3 regions of the Streptomyces sp. NPDC047043 genome follow, and region 1 is predicted to be linked to each of the others. Evidence: riboswitches for the same ligand, from Rfam matches in the RefSeq annotation. Region 1 holds a riboswitch; each other region holds the start of a gene.

Evidence for each region. A riboswitch is a leader RNA that binds a small molecule or an ion and turns the genes downstream of it on or off. The one in region 1 is predicted to bind cyclic di-AMP.
Region 2: another riboswitch for cyclic di-AMP. It lies ahead of ABZ880_RS32055 (LysM peptidoglycan-binding domain-containing M23 family metallopeptidase); the one in region 1 lies ahead of ABZ880_RS21685 (LysM peptidoglycan-binding domain-containing protein).
Region 3: another riboswitch for cyclic di-AMP. It lies ahead of ABZ880_RS17990 (NlpC/P60 family protein); the one in region 1 lies ahead of ABZ880_RS21685 (LysM peptidoglycan-binding domain-containing protein).

Annotation. Positions count from the first base shown of each region.
Region 1 covers NZ_JBEYVO010000013.1:104,536-110,688, forward strand. The annotation lists gene ABZ880_RS21675 (peptide MFS transporter) at 1-1,398, shown strand, start outside; gene ABZ880_RS21680 (CocE/NonD family hydrolase) at 1,418-3,439, shown strand; cyclic di-AMP (ydaO/yuaA leader) riboswitch at 3,723-3,902, shown strand; gene ABZ880_RS21685 (LysM peptidoglycan-binding domain-containing protein) at 3,908-4,636, shown strand; gene ABZ880_RS21690 (HAD family hydrolase) at 4,647-5,453, opposite strand; gene ABZ880_RS21695 (hypothetical protein) at 5,696-6,153, shown strand, end outside.
Region 2 covers NZ_JBEYVO010000022.1:170,631-176,783, forward strand. The annotation lists gene ABZ880_RS32050 (alpha-galactosidase) at 1-1,428, shown strand, start outside; cyclic di-AMP (ydaO/yuaA leader) riboswitch at 1,734-1,912, shown strand; gene ABZ880_RS32055 (LysM peptidoglycan-binding domain-containing M23 family metallopeptidase) at 1,917-2,849, shown strand; gene ABZ880_RS32060 (hypothetical protein) at 3,144-4,223, shown strand; gene ABZ880_RS32065 (DUF6250 domain-containing protein) at 4,220-4,954, shown strand; gene ABZ880_RS32070 (SGNH/GDSL hydrolase family protein) at 5,099-5,884, shown strand; gene ABZ880_RS32075 (VOC family protein) at 5,981-6,153, shown strand, end outside.
Region 3 covers NZ_JBEYVO010000010.1:235,669-241,821, reverse strand. The annotation lists gene ABZ880_RS18010 (hypothetical protein) at 1-138, opposite strand, end outside; gene ABZ880_RS18005 (hypothetical protein) at 402-2,447, shown strand; gene ABZ880_RS18000 (LysR family substrate-binding domain-containing protein) at 2,465-3,262, opposite strand; gene ABZ880_RS17995 (DUF5997 family protein) at 3,321-3,725, shown strand; cyclic di-AMP (ydaO/yuaA leader) riboswitch at 3,924-4,098, shown strand; gene ABZ880_RS17990 (NlpC/P60 family protein) at 4,155-5,594, shown strand; gene ABZ880_RS17985 (LysR substrate-binding domain-containing protein) at 5,598-6,153, opposite strand, start outside.

The sequences.
Region 1 (6,153 bases):
GAGGTCTGGGAGCGCTTCTCGTTCCTCGGCATGCAGGCCATCCTGGTGCTCTACTTCGCCGACACGTCGGCCCACGGCGGCATGGGCATGTCGGCCGGAACCGCGGCTTCCGTCTCCGCGGCCTACGGCACCCTCGTCTACCTCGTCTCCGTGGCCGGCGGCTGGCTCGCCGACCGCATCCTCGGCTCGTACCGCGCGGTGCTGTGGGGCGGCATCCTGATCGCCTGCGGGCACTACGCCATGGCGGTGCCGACGCAGGGGATGACCTGGGTGGGCCTGGGCCTGATCAGCGCCGGCACCGGGCTGCTCAAGCCCAACGTGGCCACCATGGTCGGCAAGCTGTACCGCACCGACGACGACCGCCGGGACGCCGGCTTCGTGCTCTACTACATGGCGATCAACATCGGCGCCTTCGCGGGCCCGCTGATCACCGGCTGGCTCGGCGACCACAAGGGCTGGCACTGGGGATTCTCGGCGGCCGCGATCGGCATGACGTTCGGGCTGATCCAGTACGTCGCGGGCCGACGTCACCTGGCCGGACGCAGGCACACGGCGGAATTCGCCCTCGCGCCGGACGCGATGCGCCGGGCGATCCGGCTGATTCTCGCGGGTCTGGTGGCCGTGGCGGTGGTCGCCGCTGCCCTTGCCGCCGCCGGCCGGCTGACCATGGGCCGCTTCGTCGACCTGCTGACGCTGATCTCCGTGATCGCCCCGGTGGTCCACTTCGCGGTGATGTTCGCGAGCCCGCGCGTGACGCCCGAGGAGCGCGGCCGGCTGCGCCCGTACATCGTCCTTTTCCTCGCCTCGACGGTCTTCAACTTCATCCTGTTCCAGGCGTACTCGACGATGATGCTGCTGGCCTCGACGAACGCCGAGACGGCCGTCCTGGGCTTCGACTTCCCGGCCAGTTGGTACGCCTCCGCGCTGGGCGCCTTCGAGGTCGCCCTCGCGCCCGTGGTCGCCGCACTCTGGGTGCGCATGGGGCACCGCCAGCCGCACGCCTCCAACAAGATCGCCATCGGGGTCGTCCTGGGCGGCCTGTCGTTCCTGCTGATGGTCCTGCCGACTTCCGGGCACTCCTCCGACGACCACCTGATGTCCGCCTGGTGGATCGTGGGCTCGTACCTTCTGCTCGGCCTCGGTGACGTCCTCCTGGAGACCTCCGGCATGTCGGCCACGACGAAGCTCGCCCCGGCCGCCTTCGCCAGCCAGACCATGTCCCTCTGGTTCCTGTCCCTCGCCCTCGCCAACGGCATCCAGGCCCAGACGGTGAAGCTCTACGACGACGTCTCCAAGCCCGCCTACTTCGGCGTCAACGGCGCCATCGCGGTGGCCGCGGGCCTGGCCGTGACGGCGGCCGCGCCCTGGCTGCGCCGCACGATGCACCCGGTCCACTGAAGCCAACGGGGTCCTGCTGATGCACATTCGTACGTCCTTCCCCTACGACACCACTCACGAGGACCTCTGGATCCCGCTCCCCGACGGGACATTGCTGTACGCGCGCGTGTGGCGCCCCCTGACGGACGAGCCCGTGCCGGCCCTCCTCGAATACCTGCCGTACCGCCTCTCCGACTGGACCGCGCCCCGCGACCACCAGCGCCACCCCTGGTACGCGGGCCACGGCTACGCCTCCGTCCGGGTCGACATCCGCGGGCACGGCAACAGCGAGGGCATGCCGACGGACGAGTACTCGGCGACGGAGCTCGCCGACGGCGTCGAGGTGGTCAACTGGCTTGCGGCGCAGCCCTGGTGCGACGGCAAGGTGGGCATGTTCGGCATCTCCTGGGGCGGCTTCAACTCCCTCCAGATCGCGGCCCTCGCGCCCGAGCCGCTCAAGGCGGTCGTCACCGTCTGCTCCACGGACGACCGCTATGACAACGACGTGCACTACATGGGAGGTTCCGTCCTGGCGGTGGACATGCACGCGTGGGCGGCGACGATGCTCGCCTTCGTGTCGCGACCGCCCGATCCGCTGTACGTCGGCCCGGTCTGGCGGGAGATGTGGATCAAGCGCTTGGAGGGCGCCGTCGAGCCCTTCCTGCACACCTGGCTGACCCACCAGACGCGCGACGAGTACTGGCGCCACGGCAGCGTCTGCGAGGACTACGGCGCGATCGACGCCGCCGTCCTCGCGGTGGGCGGCTGGCACGACCCGTACCGCGACACGGTGCTGCGCCTCGTCGAGCACCTGCCCGCCGACCGCGTACGCGGCCTGATCGGCCCCTGGTCGCACCAGTACCCGGACCGCGGCCTGCCGCCGGGCCCGGCGATCGGCTTCCTCCAGGAGACCCTGCGCTGGTGGGACCACTGGCTCAAGGGCATCGACTCCGGGGCGATGCGCGAGCCCCTGCTGCGTGCCTACATCAGCGACTCGCACCCTCCGGCCACGGTGTACGGGACGCTGCCGGGGCGGTGGGTCGGGGAGCCGGGGTGGCCGTCGCCCAATGTCACGGCGGTCTCGTACGGGCTTCCGGGCAGTGCTATGTCACATTCCACTGCCGCTGCACCGGTCCGCTCACCCCAGCACACAGGCGTGGACGCCGGCCGTTTCTTCCCCTTCGGCAACGACGCCGATCTGCCGCCGGACCAGCGCGACGAGGACGGGCGGTCGGTGTGCTTCGACTTCGTGGTGGGCGAGGAGACATGGGTGCTGGGGCGGCCGAGGGTGCGGCTGCGGGTGACCTCCGAGGTGGCGAGCGGTCAGATTGTCGTACGGCTATGTGACATGACACCGGATGGTTCATCGACCCTCGTCACGCGCGGCGTGCTGAACCTGTCCGCGCGGCAGGGACGCGACCGTGCCGTGCCGTGGACGACGGGTGCCACCGAGGACGTCGAGTTCGAGCTGAACGGCATCGGCCATGTCTTCCCGTCCGGCCATCGCATCCGTCTTGCCGTGTCCTCCGCGTACTGGCCGTGGATCTGGCCGCAGCCCGACTCGGCGGCCGGCTTCACGCTGCATCCGGAGGGCAGTTCGCTGGAACTTCCGGTACGCGCGCGTGCGTCGGACGAGAAGGCGATCATCTTCGAGGAGCCGGAGCAGGCGCAGACGCTGGGCGTGAACTCCCCGATCACGCTGGACGAACCGCGCCCCGAGCGCCTCGTGGTGCGGGACGTCGCCAAGGGCGAGTGGCGCCTGGAGGTCGACCCGCGCTACGGCGGCACGCGCGTGTACCCGGACGGTCTGGAGTTCACCGAGGACGCCCTGGAGACGTACACGATCCATGAGGCCGACCCTCTGTCGGCGCGCACCCGCTCGGACTGGTTCGTCCGCCTGCACCGGCCGGAGCTCGCGTGGGACGCCACGGTCCGTACGCGCTCGAAGATCAGCTGTACCGGAAAGGACTTCATCGCCTCGAATGAGGTGATTTGCACGGACGGTGGAGAGGTCGTCTTCCACCGGACATGGGAGCGGCGGATCCCACGGACGGCCGGTTGACTATGAGTTGAGGGCATTGCCCGTTTTTGCACGCTTCGTGAATCGGGTGCGATGTCAGTGACTTGAGTCACGCGCGACCGCAGACGTCACCACCACCCTCCGCTCGCGTTCCCCCTTGCGCCATGAGCCAGTTGAGCCTTGGCAGCCGCAAAGGATCAAGCGGCCCATAAGGCTCATGCCGAGGTCAATGGGTGCGATCCATCAATCCGGCACTTGTTTCGGGCATGTGCTCTCGCATACGTTTCCGGCCCAGCCGGGCGGACGCCGAATCCTGCCGCCGTCCGAGCTTCCATCACCGCACCCACTCGTACACGGCAGGAGCGGGGGACCCAGGTAAGTCGCCGGTCCGGACGTCTCGATGCGTCCCGGAACGGCTAGGGGTGAAGCCGTGCCCGTCAGGGCGCGGCCGGGCAACTCCCCGCCCGAACCCGACAGCTCACCTCGTAGGCGCCGGAGAGGAACAGCGCCATGCCCCGAGGCAAGCACCGCCGCCCCAGAACCAGCCCCCTCACCCGAGGCGTCGTCGCCGCCGGAGCCGGCACCGCCGCACTCGCGATCCCGCTCCTGAGCGCGACTGCCGCGAGCGCCGCGACGCCGGCCCAGGCCCCCGCCGCCGCGTCGGCCGCATCGCAGGTCAGGTCCGTCACGTACACCACGGTCAACGGCGACACGCTCTACGGCATCGCGGACAAATACGACACTCCGGGTGGCTGGCGGCAGATCTACAAGGACAACCGCAAGGCCATCGGCGACAACCCCAGGCTGATCCACTCGGGCCTGAAGCTGACGGTCAGGACGACGAAGACGGCGAGCACGACGGCCGCCAAGAAGTCCTCGTCCGTCGCGCACGCCACCCAGGCCTCCGCCAAGACGTACGCGAACAACCTGGACGGATGGATCCGCCAGTCGCTGGACATCATGGCGCAGAAGGGAATTCCCGGTACGTACGACGGCATTTACCGCAACATCATCCGGGAGTCGTCCGGCAACCCGGCCGCCATCAACAACTGGGACTCCAACGCCGCCGCGGGCACCCCGTCCAAGGGCCTGCTGCAGGTCATCGACCCGACGTTCCTGGCCTACCACGTGCCCGGCACGTCGCTCGACCCGTTCGACCCGGTCGCGAACATCACCGCCGCCTGCAACTACGCGGCCGCGCGGTACGGCTCCATCGACAACGTGTTCGGGGCGTACTAGGTCTCTGCGGTCACGAATAGAGTCGTTCGAGGACGGCGGCGATGCCGTCGTCCTCGTTCGACAGGGTGATCTCGTCGGCCACGGCCTTGAGTTCGGGGTGGGCGTTGGCCATCGCGACGCCGTGGGCGGCCCAGTCGAACATGGGGATGTCGTTCGGCATGTCGCCGAAGGCGATCGTCCCTTCCGGGCCAAGTCCCAGGTATGCGGCGGCCAGTGCGAGGCCCGTCGCCTTCGTGATGCCGCATGGCTGGAGTTCGACGGTCCCCGGCCCCGACATGGTGACGGTGGCCAGCGAACCGACCACCGAGCGAGCCGTCGCCGCCAACTCGTCGTCCGTCAGGTCGGGATGGCGCAGCAGCACCTTGCTGATGGGTTCGCACCAAAGGTCGTCGCGCCGCTCGACGCGTACCGCGGGCAGCGCGGGATGCGGCATCAGGTAGCCCGGTTCGATGAGCGTGAGGCCGTCCACGCCGTCCTGGTCCACCGCCGCGTACACCTCGCCCACCTCGGCCTCGATCTTGCCCAGGGCGGTCTCGGCCAGCTCCCTGTCCAGCGTGACGGACCAGAGCAGACGGTCCGCGCCGGCGTCGTACACCTGCGCGCCCTGTCCGCACACCGCGAGCCCCCTGCCGCCCAGTTCGTCCAGGAGCGGGCGCACTCTCGGGGCCGGCCGGCCCGTGACGACGAGGTGCCGGACGCCGGCGCCGGCCGCCCGCGCGAGCGCGGCGAGGGACCGGTCGGAGAGCGTGTCGTCGCCTCGGAGCAGCGTGCCGTCCAGGTCGGTGGCGATGAGTGCATATGCGGTGGGTGCGGCCATGATCAGAGAATACGGACAGGACGCCGCGCCGACTCATCGCCAACCGGACGACCGCCCCGTTCACCCCCGCCACTTCGTCAACTCCCGTACCCATAACGGCCTTTCCGCCACCGGCATGGGCTCTTCGGTACCAGTACGGGGCTTTTGGCCATGGTGCCTGCTGCCTCCGAAGTCCCTTGTCAGTGGCGGCTGCGACGCTTGCGATGTCGCTTTCACTGCACTTACGGAACGGGGCTGTTGTTGTGAAGGATCGGGCGGAGAAGTTCCAGGCGCATCTGCGCGAGGCCGCCGTCGGCATCCTGGAGCGGTTCCCGCAGGAACTGCGGCCCGAGATATACGCGCTCTCGTTCCGCATCTGGCAGATCGACTACGACGCCCGGCGGCCGTACGTGGCCATCGGCTACAACACGGAGAGCCAGTACGAGCGCGAGAAATACCCGGAGGACCCGGGCGAGGCCCGCTGGAACTGCGCCTGTTGGCTCCTCGACGGCTTCGAGATGCTCGGGAACGTACCCGAGGATCCGGTGGGCGGCCCGCTGTACGAGGACGAGGTCAGGCGGCTCGGGCTCTGGTACGACGGCGAGGAGGTGGGGGTCGGTGAGGACGACGAGATCGACGCCAAGCGCGAGTTGCTTCATCTGCACTTCGCCGACGCCTGTGTCGACCTCGCCCGGCATCTGCATGCGAGCGGCCGTGTCGA
Region 2 (6,153 bases), on a different contig from region 1:
GGCTGCGCCCTCGGCTGGTCCGGTTCCTGGCGGATCGCGGTGGCGCAACTCCCGGACGCGCGCGTGCAGATCACCGGCGGCGCCGGCTACGACGACTCCGGGCTGCTGCGCCTGGAGGCGGGGGAGTCGTACACGTCCCCCGTCTTCGCCGGCCTGTGGAGCGACGGCGGCTTCGGCGGTGCGAGCCGTGCCTGGCACGCGTACCAGCGCGCGTACGTCATCCCGGACGCCGACCGGGACCGGCCCGTGCTGTTCAACTCCTGGGAGGCCACGGAGTTCGACATCTCCGAGGAGCAGCAGGGAACCCTTGCCCGGCGGGCCGCGGCGATCGGTGTCGAGCTGTTCGTCGTCGACGACGGCTGGTTCGGCAAGCGCGTCAGCGACCGCGCCGGACTCGGCGACTGGACGCCCAACCGGGACCGGTTCCCGAACGGCCTCAAGCCGCTCGCCGACTATGTGCACGCCCTCGGCATGCAGTTCGGCATCTGGGTCGAACCCGAGATGATCAATCCGGACAGCGACCTCTACCGCGCACACCCCGACTGGGTGCAGTTCCAACCGGGACGAAAGCGGACGGAATTCCGCAATCAGCTTGTACTGAACCTGGCCCGGGAGGATGTCCAGGAGTACCTGTGGGAGCGGCTCGACGGGCTGCTGTCCGGCGCCCCGATCGACTATGTGAAGTGGGACTTCAACCGCTGCTTCACCGACGCGGGCTGGCCGGGCGAGCCCTACCCGCAGCGGCTCTGGGTGGATCATGTCCGCGCCCTGTACACGCTGTTGGACCGACTGCGGGCGGCCCACCCCGACGTCGCCTTCGAGTCCTGCTCGGGCGGTGGCGGCCGGATCGATTTCGGGATCATGAGCCGTACGGACCAGGTGTGGACCTCCGACAACACCGATCCGCTCGACCGTCTCGCCATCCAGCACGGCTTCAGCCAGATCCACCCCGCGCGCGTGATGGCCGCCTGGGTCACCGACAGCCCGAACACCCAGCTCAACGGGCGGGTCAGCTCGCTGCGCTTCCGGTTCGTGAGCGCCATGGCGGGCGTACTCGGGGTCGGCGGGGACCTCACTCAGTGGACCGAGGAGGAGCTTGCCGAGGCCCGGGAGTGGGTGACGCTCTACAAGGAGATCCGGCCCCTTGTGCAGCACGGCGACCTCCATCGGCTCCGGCCCCCGACCGGTGGGCTCAGCGCGGTGCAGTACGTGCGCGGGGACGAGGCGGTTGTCCTTGCCTGGCTCCAGGCGCAGAGCTACGGGGAGCCTGTACCGGCCCTGCGGCTGCGCGGCCTCGACCCGACAGCATCGTACGAATGCCTCGAAACGGGCGAAGTTCACAGAGGTGGCGTATTGCTGCATCACGGGCTTCGTACCGGATTGCGTGGCGACCTTGATGCGGCGATCTTCCGACTGCGTCGCATCTGAGCTATCTGTCCGAATTGGTGCCTTGATTCTGCTTCATCATCCTTCATTCCAACTCGCTCTGGAATGAGGTGTGGTGGAGCAGTGTCACGTGAGGAGCGTCATATTCGTGACCGTGCGTGGCCCGTCATGCTCACGTAATTCACGTGCTTTACATGGGGGTTTGGGTAAAGAGGTGATCCCGTAATTCACGCTGGGTGACCGCGAATTCCCACAAGGGATCAACAGAATCCCATTCCCAGGGAACCGTCACTTGTCCCTTTGCGTCCCGGTCGCTTACGTTCGCCACCAATCCGGACGGACGCCCAATCCTGCCGCCGCCCGGTGCCCGCACAACTCACCCGTGAACGGCAGGAGCGGGGGACCCACAGGTACAACCGCCTGTTCCGGTCTCCGGAACGGCTAGGGGTTAAGTCGCGTCCAAAACGCGGCCGGACATCTCCAGTCCGCACCCGACAGCTCACCTCGTAGGCGCCGGAGAGGAATTCGCCATGCCCGCGAAGGGTAAGCACCGCCGCCCGAAGTACCAGCGTTTCACTCGCTCCATTGCCGTCGCCGGAACCGGTGGCGCAGCTCTCGCCCTTCCGCTCATGGGCGCCGCCGGGGCCCATGCCGCCACCCCGCAGTCCGCTTCCCAGTCGGTTTCGGAAAAGACCGTCCAGTCCCTTCCGGCCGCCGAGAAGAAGGCGGCCAAGAAGAAGACCGCCGCCAACGCGGGTGTGCGGACCTATTCGGTCCGGGCCGGTGACTATCTCGCGAAGATCGCCGACGAGCAGCACGTCGCCGGCGGCTGGAAGAAGCTCTACTCGGACAACCGCCGGGCCGTCGGCGACGACCCCTCGTTGATTCACCCGGGTCTGAAGCTCACGATCGGCAATAAGGCCGCGACGAGCACCACCAAGTCCTCGTCCTCCGCCCCGTCCAAGGCCTCTTCGCCGAGGGGCTCTTCGGCGAAGTCCTCTTCCTCCTCGAAGAAGACCGCCACGCAGGCCGCCGAAACCACCAAGACGGCAAGCGGGTTCACGCTCCCGGTCGCCGGTGCCGCCGTCGGCACGGGCTACCACGTGGCCGGCAGCATGTGGTCCAGCGGGTACCACACGGGCGTCGACTTCGTCGTCCCGACCGGCACCTCCCTCAAAGCCGTGGGTGCGGGCACCGTCGTCTCCGCGGGCTGGGGCGGCGCGTACGGCAACCAGGTCGTCATCAAGCTCGCCGACGGCTACTACGCGCAGTACGGCCACCTGTCCCAGCTCTCCGTCTCGGCAGGCCAGACCGTGACCGAGGGCCAGCAGATCGGCCTCTCCGGAGCGACCGGCAACGTGACCGGACCGCACCTGCACTTCGAGATCAGGACCACGCCGAACTACGGCTCCGACGTGGACCCGGTCGCCTACCTCCGCTCGAAGGGCGTCGGAGTCGGCTGACCCCCCGCCGACCGATCGCCTGACACGCCGCCGAAGGCCGGACCCCGATCCCCGGGTCCGGCCTTCGGTGTGTTCGGCTTTGCGGAGCCATGATCGTTTCATTGCGGTCCTGTGGCGGGTGGTGCAGGGCTGTCGACAGTGAGGGGAAAGTGGGGACAGAGTGATCTCCGTAGCGATGCAAGCGCTTGCTACCGCCCTTCGAGGCCCACGGAGGTCCCCCTGCCCGGCGTCGACCGACGCACCGTCATCAAGGGCGCCGCAGCCGCGGCCGCCGTCGCCCAGTTCTCCTGGGCCGTGTCCTGCACCGCCGCGGCGGACGGCGACGACACCGAACTGCACTGGCTGGAGGGCCAGGCCCCCGACGTGCACGGCGGTGCCACCTGGGGCGTGCCCTGGGCGCTCGGTGCTCACCGGCCGGAGCAGACGTTCCGGCTCGCGACCGCGGACGGCGCCGATGTCCCCGTACAGACCTGGGCCTCCGGCTACTGGCCCGACGGCTCGATCAAGTGGACCGCGCACGCGATCGCCCGAGACGCACCGAAGGCATCGGCGTACCGGCTCACGGCCGGAACTCGCGCCGCACGCGCGCAGAAGGTGACCGTCAGCCGCTCCGCCGGACGGGTCGAGGTGTCCATCGGCGTCATCACCGCCGTGTTCGGCGCGAAGGGCTCCGACACGGCCGTGCGCAGCGTGCGGCGCGGGTCGGCCGAGATCGGGCGGGACGGTCAACTGGTCGCCGTACGGCAGGAGTCCGTGCGTGAGGGCGCGGACGTCGAGCAGTCGGCCGGTCGTGTCGAGAAGGTCGAGGTGGAGCAGGACGGTCCGGTGCGGGCCGTGGTCCGCGTCGAGGGCCGGCACCGCCGCGGCGGGCGCGCCTGGCTGCCGTACACGCTCCGCTTCGTCTTCTTCGCCGGCGCCGAGTCCTTCGGTCTGGTGCACACCTTCGTCGGGGACGGCGAGCAGAAGCCCGGTGCCGACCGGGGCGGCTTCCTGCGCGGCCTCGGCATCCGCTGCACGGTGCCGCCCTCCGACCAGCCGTACGACCGGCACATACGGTTCGCCGACTCGGGTGGCGGCGTGTTCGTCATACCGGAGCAGCGGAGTTCCGAGCCGCCTACCGCGCCCTCCTCGACCGGTTGCGGGCGGCCGCTCCGCACACTCGCATCCTCGCGCCGCGTCCCTTCAACGGCGCGCACGCCGACGGCATCGCGGCCGTGGTGGCCGAACCGGCCGATTGCGGCGCGGAGTTCGTCGGCACAACCGACTGGCTCTCCCTCGGACGGTGACTTCAACGGCACCGTCCACCCCAGCGCCCAGGGCCATCGCAAGGTGGCCGACCGTCTGCTTGTCCTCATCGCAAAGGAGCACCAGTGACCGTCAGTTCACGCCCGACCACGCGCAGAACCTTCGGAGCCCTGGCCGCCGGCGCCACCCTGGCTGCCCTCGCCCCCGCCGGGACCGCGAGCGCCGCGCCCCGGCACCGCGGCCGCCTCGTCGCCCATGACGACTTCCGCCGCGGCCTCGACAAGTGGGCCGTGGAACTGGAGAAGGGCGGCACCGTCACCGCCTCCTGCGGGGTCCTGGAGGTGGACGTACCCGCCGGGGCGACCGTCTGGTTCAAGCAGCGCCTCGAAGGGCCGTACGTCATCGAGTACACCGCCACGGCCGTCTCGGAGGGCGGGGTCAACGACCGTGTCTCCGACCTCAACAACTTCTGGAACGCCACCGACGTCCGCTCCCCGGACGACCTCTTCGCCACGCAGCGCGGCGGGGCGCTGGCCGAGTACGACTACCTCAAGACGTACTACGTCGGCTACGGCGCCAACACGAACACCACGACCCGCCTGCGCCGTTACGTCGGCGAGGCCGGGGTGCGGCCGCTCGTCTACGACTACACGGAGCCGCTGCTGGTCGCGAACCAGCCCAACCGGGTCCGGATCCTCTCCGACGGATCGACGGTCCGCTGGTGGAACAACGGACGGCTCGTCTTCGACTACAGCGACCCGGAGCCGTACACCAGTGGGCATTTCGCCTTTCGGACCACCTGGAGCCACTTCCGGATCAGCGACTTCAGGGTCTGGCGATTGACCCGTCAACATCCCTGATCAGAGGGTTATTCCGGCCTTGGTGAACACTTTGGACGTGGTTTATCTCACCGTCCGTCACCCCTTTATTACGGTCGCGTAGGTCACATTCGAAGGTGAATCATGGCCGACGTGGCAGACGATTCGAAGAGTGACAGCAGATCAGTGATCGGGTCGTACGTTGCGGTGGGGGACAGCTTCACCGAGGGCGTCGGCGACCCCGGCCCCGACGGGGCGTTCGTCGGCTGGGCCGACCGGTTCGCGGTACTGCTCGCGGACCGGCGGCCCGAGGGCGACTTCACCTACACGAACCTCGCCGTGCGCGGCAAGCTGCTCGACCAGATCGTGGAGGACCAGCTCGCGCAGGCCGTCGAACTCGCGCCGGACCTGGTCTCCTTCTGCGCCGGCGGCAACGACATCATCCGGCCCGGTACCGACCCCGACGAGGTCGCCGAGCGCTTCGAGCGGGCCATCGTCCGGCTCACCGAGGCCGTCGGCACCGTCATGGTGACGACCGGCTTCGACACCCGTGGCGTGCCCGTGCTCAAGCATCTGCGCGGCAAGATCGCCACCTACAACGGCCATGTACGGGCCATCGCCGACCGGTACGGCTGTCCCGTGCTCGACCTGTGGTCCCTGAAGACCGTCCAGGACCGCAGGGCCTGGGACGACGACCGCCTCCATCTCTCCCCCGAGGGGCACACGCGCGTGGCGCTGCGGGCCGGACAGGTCCTCGGCCTGGAGGTGCCGGCCGACCCGGACCAGCCCTGGCCGCCGCTCCCGCCGCGCGGCACCCTCGAGGTCCGGCGGGACGACGTGCACTGGGCGCGCGAGTACCTGGTGCCGTGGATCGGCCGCCGGCTGCGCGGCGAGTCGTCCGGCGACCACGTCACGGCGAAGGGCGCGCTGTCCCCGGACGACATCAAGATGCGGATCGCCTCGGTGGCCTGAACCGACGCCCACGCGGACCGCGACGGGCCGGGCCGACTTCCAGCGGCTCGGCCCGTCGGGCTGAGCGCACGGAATCGCCGGACCTACCATGTCGTCATGGCCGTCGTCCTCTTCGCAGGCATCCCCGTCAACGACTACGAAGCGGCACTGACCTGGTACGAGCGGCTGCTCGGTGGCCCCGCGACGTTCTTCCCGAACGACAAGGAGGCCGTGTGGGAGCTTGCCGAGCACCGGTACGTGTACATCGAGCACCGGCCCGGCCACGGCGG
Region 3 (6,153 bases), on a different contig from region 1:
GAAGTGGCGCAGCGCGAAGCCGAGGAGCAGGAAGGCGATGGCGGCGACGGCCGGCAGCCTCAGCACGAGCACGTCCCGCACGGGCGCACGCCCGGCCGGGACGTCGGTATCCGCCCTTGACGGCTCAGGATCCTGCATGGCATCTCCCCCGATGGTTGACAGCCCGCGGCGGCTCTCGAGCCGATCGCGCCCGCATGAGCGGTTCTGGGTTGGCGAGTGTAATGGTTGTCGCCTTGCGCAAACTTTGAAGGCCCGAAAGTGAACACCCGCTGTCCGTCAGGTGTACAACCATTCACCCCCTCCTCATGTCGAACTGGCGAACATCGGCGGCGCTGCCGCAATGCGATTCCTGGGGGGGAATTTTGTTCACGACCGTTCGTTGGTGGTGCGGCGTCCTGCGTGTGCGCGGGAAGGCCGACCTGCTGCTTGTCTTCCTGTTCGGAGCGGGCTTCGCGGCACTGCCCGTCTTCGCGCTGCTGCCGTCCCTGTGGGGCTTCGCCGCGGCGTCGGCGGCGAGCTATGTCGCCGACGAGGTGCTGCACACCCGGGCGCCCGGCTTCGTGCGCCGGCTGGCGGCCCTGCAGCTCGACCGCACCCTGCGGTTCGCCGTCCGATCGGTGATGCTGCTCGCCCTGGCCAACCGCATGGACGCGCCGGATCCGGTCCTGGTCGTCGGGCTCGCCGTCTTCGCCGCCCACTTCACGATGGTGATGCTGTACTCGGCACTGCACCACGCCATCCGGCGCCGCCGGATGCTTCCCGTCGTCGTACGCAATCTCGACATGAGCGGGGCGGGCATCCCACAGAGCCCGCCGGACCTCCTCTACCGGCGGTTCCTGCGCAAGCTGCTCCATCTCGACCTGCCCGCCCACGCGGGACTGCTCACCGCGCTGGCCACCGGGACGTGGTACCCGGCCGGCATCGGCTACGCGCTCACGTCGGGGCTGGCGGTGGCGGCGGTGCTGGCGCTGTGGGGACAGTTCCGGGCGGCCCGCCGGATGCCGCGCCGCGAGGACGCGATCGGCGAGGTCAACCGGCAACTGGCCGAGTACCGGCCCGAAGTGGCGCTCTACTTCAGCTTCGCCGCGGTCTCCCGGGACTTCATGTACCAGGTCAACATGTGGATCGAGACGCTCGAGCAACTCGACCGGCGGCCCTTGATCATCCTTCGTGAGCATGCCTCGTTCCGGCATCTCAGCCGCACCTGGATCCCGGTCGTCTGCGTCCCGAAGGCGGACGACCTGGCCGAGCTGGACCTGCCCGACGTCCGGGTCGTCCTGTATCCGGGCAACGCCGGCAAGAACGTGCACATGCTGCGCGTCGCCGAGGCCAAGCACGTCTTCATCGGCCACGGCGACAGCGACAAGCTCGCCAGCAGCAACCGTGTCAGCAAGGTGTACGACGAGATCTGGGTGGCCGGACGGGCCGGACGGGACCGTTACCAACGCGTGCGGCACGCCATCAGCGACGAGGCCATCGTCGAGGTGGGCCGCCCGCAGCTGGCGCCGATCCGGCTGCACGCCGATCACACCCCGGGACCGCTGCCGGCCGTCCTGTACGCCCCGACCTGGGAGGGCTGGAGCGACGACGACTGCCACACCTCCCTGATCCCCATGGGCGTGACTCTCGTCGAGCAGCTTCTCGCGCAGAACGTCCGCGTCATCTACAAGCCGCACCCGCTCACCGGCCGCCGCTCCGCCGAGGCGGCCGCCGCGGACCGGGCCGTGCGTGACCTGCTCGCCGCCGCCAACGAGCGGCACGAGCCCGTGGGGGCTCAACTCGCCTCGGCCGAACGGCGGTTGACGGAGATCCGGGCCCGGCTCGACGAGGTGTCGGGGCAGCACGACGGCGACTACGTCCAGCAGACCCGTGACGCGCGCGTCCCCGACCGCGGCGGCGCGGCCGAGTGGCACGAGCTGCGCGCGGAGTGGCACCGGCTCTTCTGGGAGAGCTCGGGCCCGGTCCGGCACCACGTGATCACCGAGCAGCTGCCGACGTTGTACGACTGCTTCAACCAGGCGGACGTCCTGATCAGCGACGTCTCCTCGGTGGTCGCCGACTTCGTCGCGAGTCTCAAGCCGTATGTGCTGACCAACGCGCTGGGCCTGCCCGACGAGGAGTTCCGGGCCGCGTACACCACTGCCGGAGGTGCTTATCTCCTCGACCGCGAGTGCACCCGGCTGCCGGAGATCCTGGGCTCGGTCCGCGAACCGCACCACGACCCGATGGCCGCGCACCGCCGCGTCCTCAAGGAGTACGTCCTCGGCCCGGACCGTCCCGCGTCCATGGAGCGGTTCAACACCGCGGTCAACGCACTGGCCGAACGGTCGGCGGCGGAGACGGCAGGCGAACGGGGCGCGGCCGACCGGCACGCGGCACAGAGGGCGGTCGAACTCGGGCCGGCCGACCGGACCGAGCTGGTCGGCCTGGTCGACCCCGCCGGGTGAGCCTGCCGGACGTCGGCCTACGACCTGCGTCGCGGCTTTCCGCGCTTGGCGGGCTTGGCGCCCTTGGAGCCGGCCGTACCGCCGCGGGGGTTCCGGGTGGTCGCCTTCCCGGTCGTCTTTCCGCTCGCCTTCGGCGTCGTCTTCGCAGCCGCGGATTTACGGCGCGGCTGGCCGGCCTTGTCCTGGGGCTGAGCCGACGGTGACTGTCGGCCACGGGAGCTGTTGACCGTGCGGCCGCGGACGATGCCGATGAAGTCCTCGACCATGTCCGTGGTGGCCTCCTCCGGCCACGACAGGGCGACGCCCGACTGCGGGGCGTCCACGACCGGCCGGTAGGTGAGGTCCCTGCGGTGGTGGAGGCGGGCCAGCGACTGGGGGACGACCAGGAGGCCGACGCCCGCCGCGACCAGTTCCACGGCGTCCTCGGTGGTGGCGGGGCGCTCGAAGGCGGGCTCGCCGGGCGGCCGGTCCCAGTCGAGGACGTCGTCGAGGGGGTGGAGGACGACCTCCTCGGCGAGGTCGTCGAGGGTCACCTCGTCCGCCGCCGTGATCACGTGGTCCTTGGGGACCACGACCACCGTCGTCTCGGTGTAGAGGGGGATCGCGCTGAAGAACGTACGGTCCACCGGCAGCCGCACCAGCCCCGCGTCGGCCGTACCGTCGCGCAGCACGCCGGAGGCCTCGGCGGCCGGTACGGCGAGGAGGGTCAGCGGGGTGTCGGGCAGGCGCTCGTTCCAGATCCGCACCCACTTGGCGGGCGTCGTCCCCGGGACGTACGCAAGCCGGAACACTGGGGGTGCTTCCGAGCCTGGCATTCCGCCAGGTTACCGGCCGTGGTCGGCGGGCCCGCACGCGCTCGTTACCCTGGACGGCATGAAGTCGCACCAGACCACCCAGACGATGAAGCCCGCGACCGCGGCGAAGAAGCTGGGTGTGTACCTCGAGGCCACCCCCGCCGAGTTCCGGGAGGGTGTCGTCTCGCGCGCCCAGCTCGACGCCTTCCAGGCCGATCCGCCTCAGTGGCTGCGCGAGCTGCGGGCCAACGGTCCGCACCCCCGCCCGGTGGTCGCGGAGAAGCTGGGCATCTCCATCTCGGGTCTCGCCCGCGGCGGGATCACGGAGCCGCTGACGACCGAGCAGATCGAGGCCCTGAAGCAGGAGCAGCCCGAGTGGCTGGTGAAGGAGCGCGCCACCCAGGCCGAGGTCCGCAAGGAGGGGGCGCGCATCAAGAAGCGCAACGCCGAGCGCGCGGCCGGCGCCGACCACCCGCGATCCTGACGTCCCGGAGTCCGGGCCGCGACAGTCCGTCGCCGCCCGGACTCCGTGCGTATATGAAGGGGCGGATCTGACGGCGCATCAAGACGAAGGTCACAAAAGCGTATCGGACATTCCGCCCTTCAACCTTCACACGAGCCGCACAAGTTGGCTAGCTTGGCATCAGGCCGCTCGAGTCACTCCGGCGAACCCCGTCGGGAAGCGCGGCCTCCGCCGAGTCCGGTGCGCCTGTGTGGGCAGCCGGAGCCGGGGACCCAACCGAATCATGGGGTGAATCGGCCCAACTGCCCTTCGGGGCAAGGGCCGTAGGGCAATCCTTCCGGAACGACCGCCCGAACCCGACAGCTAACTCGGTAGGCGGAGTACGGAAGGAGTACGGCTCCCATGGCGCCGGAACGATCGTCGCGTCCTGGAGGCACTGGCCTCCCCGGTATGCGCAACTCCGCCCTCGCCACGGCGGCCCTCACCTCGGTGGCGCTGCTGTCGCAGACCGCCGACGCCGCACCGCTCACGGGGGACGAGGGACCCAGCCGCGAGGACGTCCGGCAGCGCGTGAGCAGCCTGTACGACCGGGCCGAGGACGACACCGGCCAACACAACCTGACCCGCATCCAGCAGGCGGCCAAGCGCGGCCGCGTCACCCCTGCGGGCGGGGGCAGGCGCTCGGATCCCGACCTCGACAACGTCACCAGGCAGTGGTTCGACGGGGCGCGGGCCTCGCTGGGCCCGACGGTGCCGGCGGTGCTGCCGTCCGATCGCACGCCGGCCCGCCCGGCCGAGACCCGGCGCGCGCGTCCGGCGGAGCGCGCAGGGGACGGCCGTACCGGCCGTGAGCTGGAGGCTGCCGCGCGGGCCCTGCCCCAGTTGCCCGCGGCAGGCGCCCGCCGTCCGGTCGCCGAGCTGACCGCCGGACCCGCGACCGCGCTCCCCGCCGTGCCGGCCCCGCGTCAGGAGACCGCCCCCGCCCTGCCCGCAGCCCCCGAGTCGAAGCAGTCCTCGCTGCGGAAGTCCAAGCAGGAGAGCCAGCGCAAGATCGCGGCCGCCAGCGAGCTGCTGTACCGCTACACCGCCCAGCAGACCTCGCTGCCGCGCCCGGTCCTCGACCCGCGACCGGCCCAGGACACCTGGCAGACGGCCGTGCAGCAGAGCGCGCCGCTCGCGGCGATCGAGCAGCCGCAGCCCGCCTGGGCGACCACGGCGCAGCAGGCCGTCGTGCAGGCGCAGCCGGCCCAGGGCGGCTGGCAGGACCCGGTGGCGCAGGAACAGGCCCGCCGTGCGGCCGACGAGGCGTGGCGGCTGCAGCAGCCGTCGGTGCTCGACACCGGCGTGCCGATGGCCGAGCAGTGGCGCCCGCAGGGGCAGACGGTTCTGGACACCGGCGTGCCCATGACGCGGGAGTGGCGCCCGCAGGAGCAGACGGTCCTCGACACCGGCATACCCATGACCCAGGACTGGCGCGCGCAGCAGCCGTCGGTGCTCGACACCGGTGTCCCGGCGCCGCAGACGCCCATCGGCACCAAGGCCGACCGGGCCGTCGCCTTCGCGCAGGCGCAGATCGGCAGGCCCTGCCTGTGGGGTGCGGTCGGGCCGGAGTCGTACGACAACGCCGGTCTCACCCAGGCCGCCTGGAGGGCCGCCGGGGTCGCCCTGCCGCGGTCCACGTCCGAGCAGGCGAGCACCGGCACGGTGATCCCGCTCGCCGAGAGCCGGCCCGGGGACCTGATCTTCTTCCACGACAACTTCAGCCACGTCGGCCTCTACACCGGCAACGGCATGATGATCCACGCGCCCGGCCCGGGCTCGGTCATCCGCGAGGAGTCGATCCACAACGCCGGGGAGGCGGCGATCCGCATCGCCGTACGGCCCGCGTGAGTCTCAGGAACGCCGCTCGAGCCGCGACACCAGCAGCTCGGTGAACTGCGAGGCCGCCCACGCGAGTCGGCGGCCGAGCATCGTCCGGACCTGGGCCTCGCGCTGCCGGAAGACCGGGTGGTCCACCCGTACGTGCACGACGCCCTCGGTGCCCTCGTCCAGGTCGCCGAGATCACCGACGAGGGCGATGCCGCCGCCGCAGCGCACGAACTCGTACAGCGGGGCGAGCGCGTCGCACACCAGGGCGGGCCGGACCGTGAGTCCCTCCAACTGGGCGCCGATGTCGAACAGTTCACGCTGACTGGTGCCGGCCGAGCCGAGCGCGAGCGGGTGGGCGCACAGCTCGGCGAGGGTGATCCGCTCCCGCCCCGCCAGCCCGTGCCCGACCGGGACGATCGCCGCGACCGGGATGACGACGGCGCACTCCACCCGCACGTCGTGCTGCGGGCCCATCGCATAGGTGGCGGCGACGTCGGCGATGCCCTCGGCCACCCGCCGGGTCGCCTCCTGGCGGTGCACGATGTCCAGGCGGAAGGTGACGTCCGGATGCGCCCGCCGG